DNA from 2 places in the Paenibacillus humicola genome. Region 1 is predicted to be linked to the other one. Evidence: predicted binding sites of a transcription regulator. Region 1 holds the regulator's gene; the other holds the start of a gene.
The links. Region 1 encodes LexA, which represses DNA repair genes until DNA is damaged. Its sites were predicted from a motif close to CGAACATATGTTCG; they were not measured.
Positions count from the first base shown of each region.

Region 2: a site for LexA is predicted at 2,669-2,682, ahead of PD282_RS23205 (SPL family radical SAM protein). Genes of this name have one in related genera too.

Region 1 covers NZ_JAQGPL010000001.1:2,288,445-2,293,487, forward strand. Annotated here, with positions in the region: gene glnA (type I glutamate--ammonia ligase) at 1-1,311, shown strand, start outside; gene PD282_RS10595 (hypothetical protein) at 1,450-2,025, shown strand; gene lexA (transcriptional repressor LexA) at 2,166-2,786, opposite strand; gene PD282_RS10605 (LysM peptidoglycan-binding domain-containing protein) at 2,979-3,380, shown strand; gene PD282_RS10610 (DUF896 domain-containing protein) at 3,603-3,797, shown strand; gene PD282_RS10615 (aldo/keto reductase) at 3,906-4,904, shown strand; gene PD282_RS10620 (hypothetical protein) at 4,937-5,043, shown strand, end outside.
Region 2 covers NZ_JAQGPL010000001.1:5,049,354-5,054,396, reverse strand. Annotated here, with positions in the region: gene PD282_RS23215 (SDR family oxidoreductase) at 1-627, shown strand, start outside; gene PD282_RS23210 (helix-turn-helix transcriptional regulator) at 646-1,623, shown strand; gene PD282_RS23205 (SPL family radical SAM protein) at 1,633-2,646, opposite strand; gene PD282_RS23200 (chromate efflux transporter ChrA) at 2,875-3,411, opposite strand; gene PD282_RS23195 (chromate efflux transporter ChrB) at 3,399-4,022, opposite strand; gene PD282_RS23190 (chromate efflux transcriptional regulator ChrS) at 4,024-4,506, opposite strand; gene ggt (gamma-glutamyltransferase) at 4,693-5,043, shown strand, end outside.

The DNA of each region.
Region 1 (5,043 bases):
GACATTATGCGCATCGCCCAGGAACAGAACGTCCGGTTTATCCGACTGCAGTTCACCGATCTGCTCGGGACGGTCAAGAATGTGGAAATCCCGGTCAGCCAATTGCCGAAAGCGCTCGATAACAAAATGATGTTTGACGGTTCTTCCATTGAAGGTTACGTCCGCATCGAAGAATCCGACATGTACCTGTACCCGGACCTGAGCACATGGGTTGTATTCCCATGGGTAACGGAAGACCGGGTCGCCCGGCTGATTTGCGATATCTATATGCCGGACGGCACGCCGTTTGCCGGCGATCCGCGGGGTATTTTGAAGCGCGCGCTGAAGGAAGCGGACGAGCTTGGCTTCACCGCGATGAACGTCGGCCCCGAGCCGGAATTTTTCCTGTTCAAAACCGACGAGAAAGGCGAGCCGACGACGGAGCTGAACGATCAGGGCGGTTATTTCGATCTCGCGCCGACCGATCTCGGCGAGAATTGCCGCCGGGAGATCGTGCTGACGCTCGAGGAGATGGGCTTTGAAATCGAAGCCTCCCACCACGAAGTTGCGCCCGGCCAGCACGAGATCGACTTTAAATACGCGGATGCCGTCAAAGCGGCGGATCAAATCCAGACGTTCAAGCTCGTCGTGAAGACGGTCGCCCGCCAGCACGGTCTGCATGCGTCGTTTATGCCGAAGCCGCTGTTCGGCGTGAACGGGTCGGGGATGCACTGCCACCAGTCGCTTTTCCGCGGCAACGACAACGCGTTTTTCGACGAAAACGACAAGCTCGGCCTCAGCCATACGGCTCGTCAATATATGGCCGGCGTCCTGCGCCACGCGCGCGGCTTCGCCGCCATTACGAATCCGACGATCAATTCGTACAAGCGTCTGGTGCCAGGCTATGAGGCGCCGTGCTACGTCGCCTGGTCGGCCAGCAACCGCAGCCCGATGATCCGCATCCCGGCTTCGCGCGGGCTCAGCACGCGTATCGAGGTGCGCAACCCGGATCCGGCCGCAAACCCGTATCTTGCGCTGGCCGTCATGCTGAAAGCCGGTCTGGACGGCATCCGCAACAAAATGCAGCTGCCGACGCCGATCGACCGAAATATTTACGTCATGACGGATGAAGAGCGGATCGACGAAGGAATCCCAAGCCTTCCGGTCGACCTGAAGGAAGCGCTGGACGAATTGCTGCGCGATGAAGTGGTGTGCGATGCACTTGGCGATCATGCGCTTGCGCATTTCTATGAGCTGAAGGAAATCGAGTGGGATATGTACCGCACGCAGGTCCATCAGTGGGAACGCGATCAATATTTGACGCTGTATTAATGCGAAACAACGAAAAACCCTTTGGCGCCTGGCGCCAAAGGGTTTTTTTGTGTAACGGCGGGCTGCGTGTTATGCTCCGCACGGGGAGTCTTTCCATGGCATACGATGCACCAAAAGGATGGAGGCGGTGCTCGTAAGATGGCCAAGTCAAACAAGCAGGCAGGCTTTCGGCTTCCCCCGGCGGTTCTGCGGAGAACGGCCGCTTATTTAGTCCCGTTTTACCGGAAAATCGCTGCGGACCGCACGTTTGCCTGCCGGTGGTCGGCTGCCGTTCGGGGTCTGGACCCGGACCGCATGCAGCGGCTTTTGAAATCCGTCGTTCCGCGGGCGCGGCTGGACGGTTTGTCCACAAACGGAATCGGCTATTTTATCGACTTTGCGTTTCCGGCGCCGGTGCTTCAGTATTCATGCGGCACGTCGATTCCGCCCGGTAAAGCCCGGTTTGCGTTTCCCGCTCCGGCCCACCGGAAAATCGCCGCAGCCGTGCTCCCGTTTTACAGAGCGCTGTCTTGTTCGCCGGGTTACGCAGCGGCAATCGCAAAATCGGTTCGGGAAGGCCGGCGGGAGGCGCTTTCCCGGCTGGTGCGCTTATATGTCCGATCGGCGGCGCTCCGTTCGGCGGATGTCGACGCCGCCGGCATCCGCCTTGTGTTTCGGTTTACAACGGGCAAATATGAATACGACCACCTGCTGTACCGCGATATTCCCGACTGATGGCGTCCGAAGAACAAGAAAAGGGAGCCTTGAAGCGATTCCGACTGGAATCGTGTCAAGGCTCCCTTTTTTTCACGTGGATTCCGAGCGATCCGTGCGCCGAGGCGTTTCTTTCTTCCCCTCGCCATGCTGTCCTCGCGCTAGTGAATATCGCGGAACAGGCCGACGACTTTGCCCAAAATCGTCACGTTCCGCAAACGAATCGGTTCCATCGTCGGATTTTCCGGCTGCAGCCGGATATGATCCTTCTCTTTGTAGAAGGTTTTGACCGTTGCTTCGTCGTCCTCCGTCATGGCGACGACGATTTCTCCGTTGTTGGCGGTTTGCTGCTGGCGGACGATAACGTAATCGCCGTTCAATATGCCCGCTTCGATCATGCTTTCGCCAATGACGTTCAGAATAAAAAGGTTGTCGTCTCCGACCTTGCTCGCCGGAAGCGGAAAATAATCCTCGATGTTCTCGGTGGCCGTAATCGGAAGGCCGGCCGTTACTTTCCCGACGACGGGCACCTTGGCGACGGTCAGCGGGAAAGCGAGCTCCGACTCGTCCGAATCCAGTATTTCAATCGCCCGCGGCTTCGTCGGGTCGCGGCGGATCAGCCCTTTCTTCTCCAGACGATCCAGATGCCCGTGTACGGTGGAGCTGGAAGCAAGGCCGACCGCTTCGCCGATTTCCCGGACGGAAGGCGGGTAACCTTTCTCCCGGACCTCGGTTTTAATAAATTCGAGTATCGCCTGCTGGCGGTTGGAAAGTTTCGACACCTGAATCACTCCAATGGTTCATTTGTGTCAAATTATAACACAGAACCGGAGTTCGTACAAACATAAGTTCGAGAAAACAAAGGTTCGCATCAGCCTGCGAACAGACGTTCTAAAATGGTATTGACTCCAAACATGCGTTCGTGTTATTGTTGGTTTAACAAATAACAGAACAAACGTTTGGGGTGTTGCGGAATGATGACGACTATTTCAACGTATTCGAATACGCAGGGCAAGCGTGCGGCTGCGAACGGCACACGGGAAGTGCAGCGGAGGCTGGACGGAGCGCCGAAGGCAAACGTAAGAAGCGTGGAGCGGCTTATGATGAAGTTTGCCATCGCGGGGCTGCTCGTTATTTTATTGTTTTCAGGCTTGACGCTCATGCGCACGGATGCGAGCGGCGAACGGCCTGCCGCGCCGACGGCGCAGGAGAGGGTCATTGTCGTCGGAGCGGGCGATACGCTGTGGTCGATTGCCGGCACGCTCCGGCATGAAGGCGAAGACGTCAGGCAAATCGTTTACGAGCTGAAGGAACGGAACAATTTGCGGTCAAGCGTCATTCGCGCAGGGCAGACGTTAATCGTTCCCGCGGATTGATTTCCGGTCCCGGTACACGCCATCGCATTCCGGTTTGGCTGCATGTTTATGAATCGCCCTCGCCTGAGCCTGTCCGGCTTCACGGTGACGGGCGATTTTTGTCTCTCAATCGCGGCATGCGGGCGTTTCGCGTGTAGTGAAGCCTTCTTGACAATGGTAGAATAAAAATGTCAAAGTAAAAGACGGAATGTTCGCTTGCTGGCCAGAAAGGAGCGATGGGAAATGGGAAAGCTGATCGATCGGATCAACGAGCTGTCGCGCAAGCAGAAAACGGTCGGTTTGACGGCCGAGGAAGCTGCCGAACAAGGCGAGCTGCGCCGTAAATATTTGGACAATTTCAGACGGAATTTCCGCAATCAGCTCGATGCGATCAAATGGGCCGAGGACGAGGATGGAGACTCCACGATCAAGCACTGACGCCGCGGCTTCGGCAGCATCTCATTTTATCATCCGGCAAACCGCAGAGGGACTTCGAAGTCCCTCCGGACGGCCGGCGGTTTTTCATGAGAAGGAGGAGAAGAGAAGATGGAATATCGGCTGCTTGGACGAAGCGGACTTGCCGTTTCGGAGCTTTGCCTGGGTACGATGTCGTTCGGAAATACGACCAGTGAGAGCGATTCGATCGAGATGGTTCACCGTTTCCTCGACCGGGGCGGCAATTTTCTCGATACGGCAAACGTGTACGTTGCGGGACGGTCGGAGGAAATCGTCGGCAAGGCGATCAAGGACCGCCGCTCGCAGGTCGTGCTCGCGACGAAGGTGCGCTTCGCCACCGCGGATCATCCGAACGGGGTCGGCGTATCGCGCAAGCATATTATGGATTGTGTCGAAGCCAGTTTAAAACGGCTCGATACGGATTATATCGATCTTTATCAGGTTCACGTCTGGGATCATGCAACGCCGATCGAAGAAACGCTGCGCGCGCTGGACGATCTCGTCACGGCCGGCAAAGTCCGCTATATCGGCTGCTCGAATTTTTATTCCTGGCAGCTGATGAAATCGCTTGCCGTCAGCGATGCCAACCGCTATGTACGCTTCGTTTCGCTCCAGCCGCAGTACAGCCTGGTCAGCCGCGAAATGGACCGCGAAATGATGCCGCTTTGCCTCGAGGAGAACGTCGGCGTTATTCCGTGGGCGCCGATTGGCGGCGGATTTTTGACCGGACGCTACACCCGGGAGGAGCCGGTCTCCGGGCGCCTGACCGCGAAGACGGGCGAAAGCTCGTGGGCGCTGCGCGCGAACGAGCATAATTTCGAGGTGCTGGATGCGGTGCTTGCCGCGGCGAAGGAGCTGGGGAAAACGCCCGCCCAGGTCGCGCTCAATTGGCTGATCCACCGCAAAGGCATTACGTCGCCGATATTCGGCGCGAGCACGCTGGAGCAGTATGAGGACAACATCGGGGCGGCCGGCTGGAAAATGCCGCAGGAAACGTGGGACAAGCTTGACGCCGTCAGCGCGCTTCCTTCGGAATATCCGAAACGGTTCATCGCGAAATTCGAGCGCCCGATCGAACGTCAGTGGTAAAGAAGCTTAAAGCAGTTTGAGGGGGAGCATACGTGTCTCGTTCCTGGGAACGCAAGGTTCAGAAAAACCAAAAACAAATTAACGTGCGGCGCAAGAAGATGGGCCAGTCGCCGATCCAATTCGGCCAAGGCGCGTCCGA
Region 2 (5,043 bases), 2.8 Mb from region 1:
GCGCTGTTCGAGCGCGTTGCGGATGAACAGGCGGGAAGGCTGGATATTTTGGTCAACGACATTTGGGGCGGCGATCCGCTTACGGAATGGGGAAAGCCGTTCTGGGAGCATTCGCTTGCGGACGGGCTGCAGATGCAGCGTCTCGCGGTCCGTACGCACATGATTACGAGCCGTTACGGCGCGCCGCTCATGGTCGCCGGAAAGAAGGGACTGCTGATCGAGATTACCGATGGCGTCGATTACCGGTACCGCGGCAATATATATTACAGTTTGGCCAAAATATCGGCGATCCATCTGGCGGAGGCGATGGCGGAGGATTTGCGGCCCTTCGGGGTGACGGCGGTGGCGCTTACCCCCGGTTTTCTCCGATCGGAGGCGATGCTTGATCATTTCGGCGTATCGGAGGACAATTGGAGGAAAGCAGCGCGGACCGACCCGCATTTTCTCATGTCGGAAACGCCGGCGTTTGTCGGGCGGGCGGCGGCCGCATTGGCGGCCGATCCGGACGTGTTCCGCAAAACGGGGCAGGCTCTCAGCAGCTGGTCGCTATCGGACGAATACGGATTTACCGATTGCGACGGAAGCCGCCCGCATTGGGGCAACTATGCGAAGGAGCAGGGATTTTAAGCAGGGGAGGGACGGAATCTGAGAGCGGACCGGCTGATTGCCATTCTGATGTTTCTGCAAAACCGCGGCCGAATGACGTCGCGCGAGCTGGCGGATAAGCTCGAGGTGTCCGAGCGGACCGTTCACCGCGACATGGAGGCGCTGAGCGCGGCCGGCATTCCGGTCGTCGCCGAGCGGGGGAGCGGCGGCGGATGGTCGCTGGCGGAAGGCTACCGGACGGATTTGACCGGGATGAAAAGCAAAGAGATGCAATCGCTGCTTCTCGCTCAGCCCTCTTCCGTCCTGCACGATCTGGGCATGACCGGCGTATTCGAAGGGGCGTTCCGAAAGCTGCTCGCCTCGCTGCCGGAGGCGCTTCGGCAGGAAGCGGAGGTCGTCCGCCGGCGCATTCACGTGGACGGCGCGGGATGGCATGAGGCGGCCGGCGAGCAGGTTCCTTCGCTGCCGCTCGTTCAGGAGGCGGTATGGGCGGAACGTACGCTGCGCTTCCGGTACCGGCGCGGTGATGGGACGGAGTCGGCGGAGCGTATCGTCTGTCCGCTCGGTCTGGTGGCGAAAAACGGCATCTGGTACCTGGTCGCCGCGGCGGATGACGAGGTGCGCACCTTCCGCATTTCGCGCATGAGCGGAGCGGCGATGGGGGACGAACCGTTCGAGCGGCCCGAGCCGTTCGACTTGGCGGCTTACTGGGAGGAATCGACCGCGCGCTTCAAGGCTTCGCTTCCGCGCTATCCGGCCCGGATCCGGGTGCGCGAGGAGAAGCTGGAGCGATTGGCCGCGCACCGGTACGTGAAGCTGGTGAAGGTATCGCCGGCGAATGCCGGCTTCGCGGAGGCGGAAGCCGAATTTAACACGCTGGAGTCCGCCGTCGAAATCCTGCTCGGCTTCGGCGCTTCCGTTGAAGCCGTTGAGCCGGCGGAGCTCCGGGCGGCGGTGCTGGCCGAAGCGCGGGCGATCGTAACGCGGCATGCCGGGAAGTCGGAGCCGGACCGCTGACGTTGCGGTTTAAAACGTAAACTGCAGCTGCTCCACGGCTTCGGGCCGGGAGGACTGCTTTGGTGCAGCCTGCTCCCCAGCGAATTCGTTAATGGTAGCGGCCGCCATTCCGCCGGCCTCGTCCGGACGCACCGCGTCACGGCGCATACCCCTTCCTGCAAATCCGTACCGTTCCAAAAGCTTCTTGGCCAGTTCCATTACACGGTCGGCGTACGCGCGATTGGCGTACGCGCCGGCATACAGGCTGCCGTATGCCCGCAGCAGGTGGGGAAAATGCGTTTCCAGCGTATGCATGTACCACGCCTTCACATCCGGCGACAGCCGCAGCACGGACGCATAGGCGAAGGCGGCGCGGTGCGCTTTGGCGGCGGAAATCAGCTGCTCCAGATCTTTGGCCGAATCGGTCAGGCAGGGAAGGATCGGCGCGATGAAAAGGCCCGCCTTGATGCCGCTGCGGCAGAGCGTCTCGACCGTTTCCAGCCGTTTGGCGGGAAACGGCGACGCGGGCTCCAGCTTGCGGGAGATGTCGGCGCGCAGCGTGTTGATGCTGATGTTGACCGACTCGATGCGCATCGCGGTCAGCACGTCGAGATCGCGCAGAATGAGCGGAGAGCGCGTCGTAATCGAGGTCCGGAGTCGGTATTTGGCCAGCACCTTCAGGCACTCCCGCGTGATGAACGCTTTGCCTTCGACCGGCTGGTACGGGTCGGTGGCCGTTCCGATGGCGACCGTGCCGATTTCGCGCGCCATCGCTTCGAGGCCGCCGCCGTGCCGTTTTAGCTTTTTGGCCAATTGAGCCTCCAGCGCTTCGGCGGCATTTTGCTTGATCGTGATCCGGTTCTGGAATTCGTCGTCCGCTTCCCGCCCGATGAAGCTCTGGAACGCCCGCGCATAGCAGAAGCTGCATCCGTGCGCGCAGCCCCGGTACGGATTGATCGACCAGTCGAACGGCATCGATTTCGCCGTGACGCGGTTCAGCGTCATCTTCGTCTCGACGGGCTCGTAGCTTTTCTTCGCCGCCATCTCGTTTGCCCCCAGTCCACGCAGAACATACGTTCTGTTTTGACCCAGTATACCACATGACCGGCGGCGGAAGCCACCTTCGGGGGAACGGTAAATATTAGGCGCGTGCCCGTCTGCCGAAACCGCGGCGATTCCCGAGACCTCCGCGCTTAGACGCGAAAAGCGAAAACGACCGCCGAGCGCTCCGCGCTTAGACCGTGAAAAACGAAAACGGCATGTGCCCAATGGTCATACGTGCGACAATACCAACCCGCCGTAAGCGAAAGCGGCGAGAATGACGAAGGCGGGATGGATTTTGCGGATGCCCATCGCCCAGAACGCGACGGCCGCAATGCCGAGCGACTGCCAGATGCCGATGCCCTTGATCGTGCCCGCCGCCATCTGCCACGTCAGCACGACCATCATGATCGCGATGACCGGCTGCACGAGCAGCGTCATGCCTTTGACGACGACCGACTGCCGGTATTTGTGCAGCAGGCTGAGCATGAAGATCAGCGCTGCCGCAGACGGGATGGCCGTCGCCGCGAGCGCGGCGATAAGCCCGACCGTTCCGGCCTGGTTGAAGCCGACGAAGGCGGCGATTTTGGTGGCGATCGGTCCGGGCAGCGTGTTGCCGAGCGCCAGCATGTTGGAAAACTGCAAATCGTTCAGCCAGCCGTAATGCGTTACAATTTCCCTGTACATGAGCGGGATCGACGACGGACCGCCACCGTAGCCGAGCGCGTTCGCAAGGAAAAAACCGATGACGATTTTCAGCCACTCCATGTCGACGATTCCCCCTTGCGGCTTTTTCGTTTCAGGCGCCAGGCTTGCAGACGCTCCGTGGTTTTGAAATGAACGGCCCCGTAAGCCAGAAACAGCACGATGACGATGGCCGGGTGAACGGGGACGACCTCCAGCAGCAGGAAAGACACGGCGAACATGGCCGCGCCCATCCATTTGCCCATTCCTTTGACCGTGCGCTGCGCGAACTCGTACGCCATCATGCCGATCATGACGGCGATGACCGGCGTTACGGCATGGATCATGCCGGCGACAATGCGCGATTTGCTCAGCAGCTGCACGATCGACATGAGCGCGATCATCGCCGCCGCGGAGGGAAGAATGTGGGCGAGCATCGCGACGGCCGCGCCGGGCCAGCCTTTTTCCCGGTACCCGAGGTAAGCGGCGATCTTCGTGGCGATCGGCCCCGGCAGCGCGTTCGCGATGGCGAGCACCTCGCCGAACTCCTCGTCCTTCAGCCAGCCGTAGCGGGTCACCGCCTCGTAGCGGATGAGCGGGATGACCGACGGGCCTCCGCCGTAGCCCAGAATCCCGGTCCGCGCCATGGCCGAGGCCAGCTGCCGGTAACGGTTGTCTTTTCCAAATACACTCATATCATAACCTCAATCCCATGCGGCTCTTATGCCGCGTGATCAGTACCTGGCAGTCGACGCTTGTGATGCCCGGCAGCGGGTACAGCTTTTCCTTCAGAAACGATTCCATCTCCTGGTTGTCGGCAAAAAGGCCGTGCATGTGCAGCTTGCTGGGCCCGGTCATATGATACAGGCTCGTCACGGCCGGCTCCTCCGCCAAAATGTCCGCGATTTGCTGCAGCGATTTCGGCTCGACTTCGACGTTGAAAAAGGCCGAAACGGTGATCCCCATTTTCGCGGGATTGACGACCGCCGTAAACCTTTCGATGACGCCCTGCTCGATCAGCGTATTGATCCTGGCCTGAACGGCGACGCGCGAAAGGCCGATTTCCTTGGCCAGATCCGTATACGAGATGCGGGCGTTCGCAAGCAGCTCGCCGATAATTTTCCGGTCGATTTCGTCGATGTGCACGTTCGGGAATTCGGATAAGGACTTGTTCTGCATCGACTTCCCCTCCCAATTGTAATTAAAACGGGAATTTTGATTACCATCTGTTTAAATATAACGGCATACCTATGCAATTTCAATAAAAATTTGCAAATTTCATTGCGAGATATCAAATTGATATTGAACCGCGGCGCTCCGGTATGTTATGTTGATTGACATATAGCGGGAGGGGGGTTTGGGACCATGATAAAACAAGTACCGGCGATCGGAACGGAGACGATGGTCGTCAGTCCGCATTATTTGGCATCGGCGGCCGGTGCCCGCATGTTGGAGAGGGGCGGCAACGCCTTCGACGCGGCGGTGGCGGTCAGCGCCTGCCTGGCCGTCGTTTATCCGCATATGACCGGAATCGGCGGCGATTCCTTCTGGTTGACGTACCAGCCTTCCGAGAAGCGCGTCCGGGGCTACAACGGAAGCGGCCGCTCGGGACAAAAGGCGGTGCGGGAAGCGTTCGCGGACTGCGATCGGATTCCGATCCGCGGCATCCGCGCCGCGCTCACCGTCCCGGGCATGGTCGATGCATGGGATGCGGTG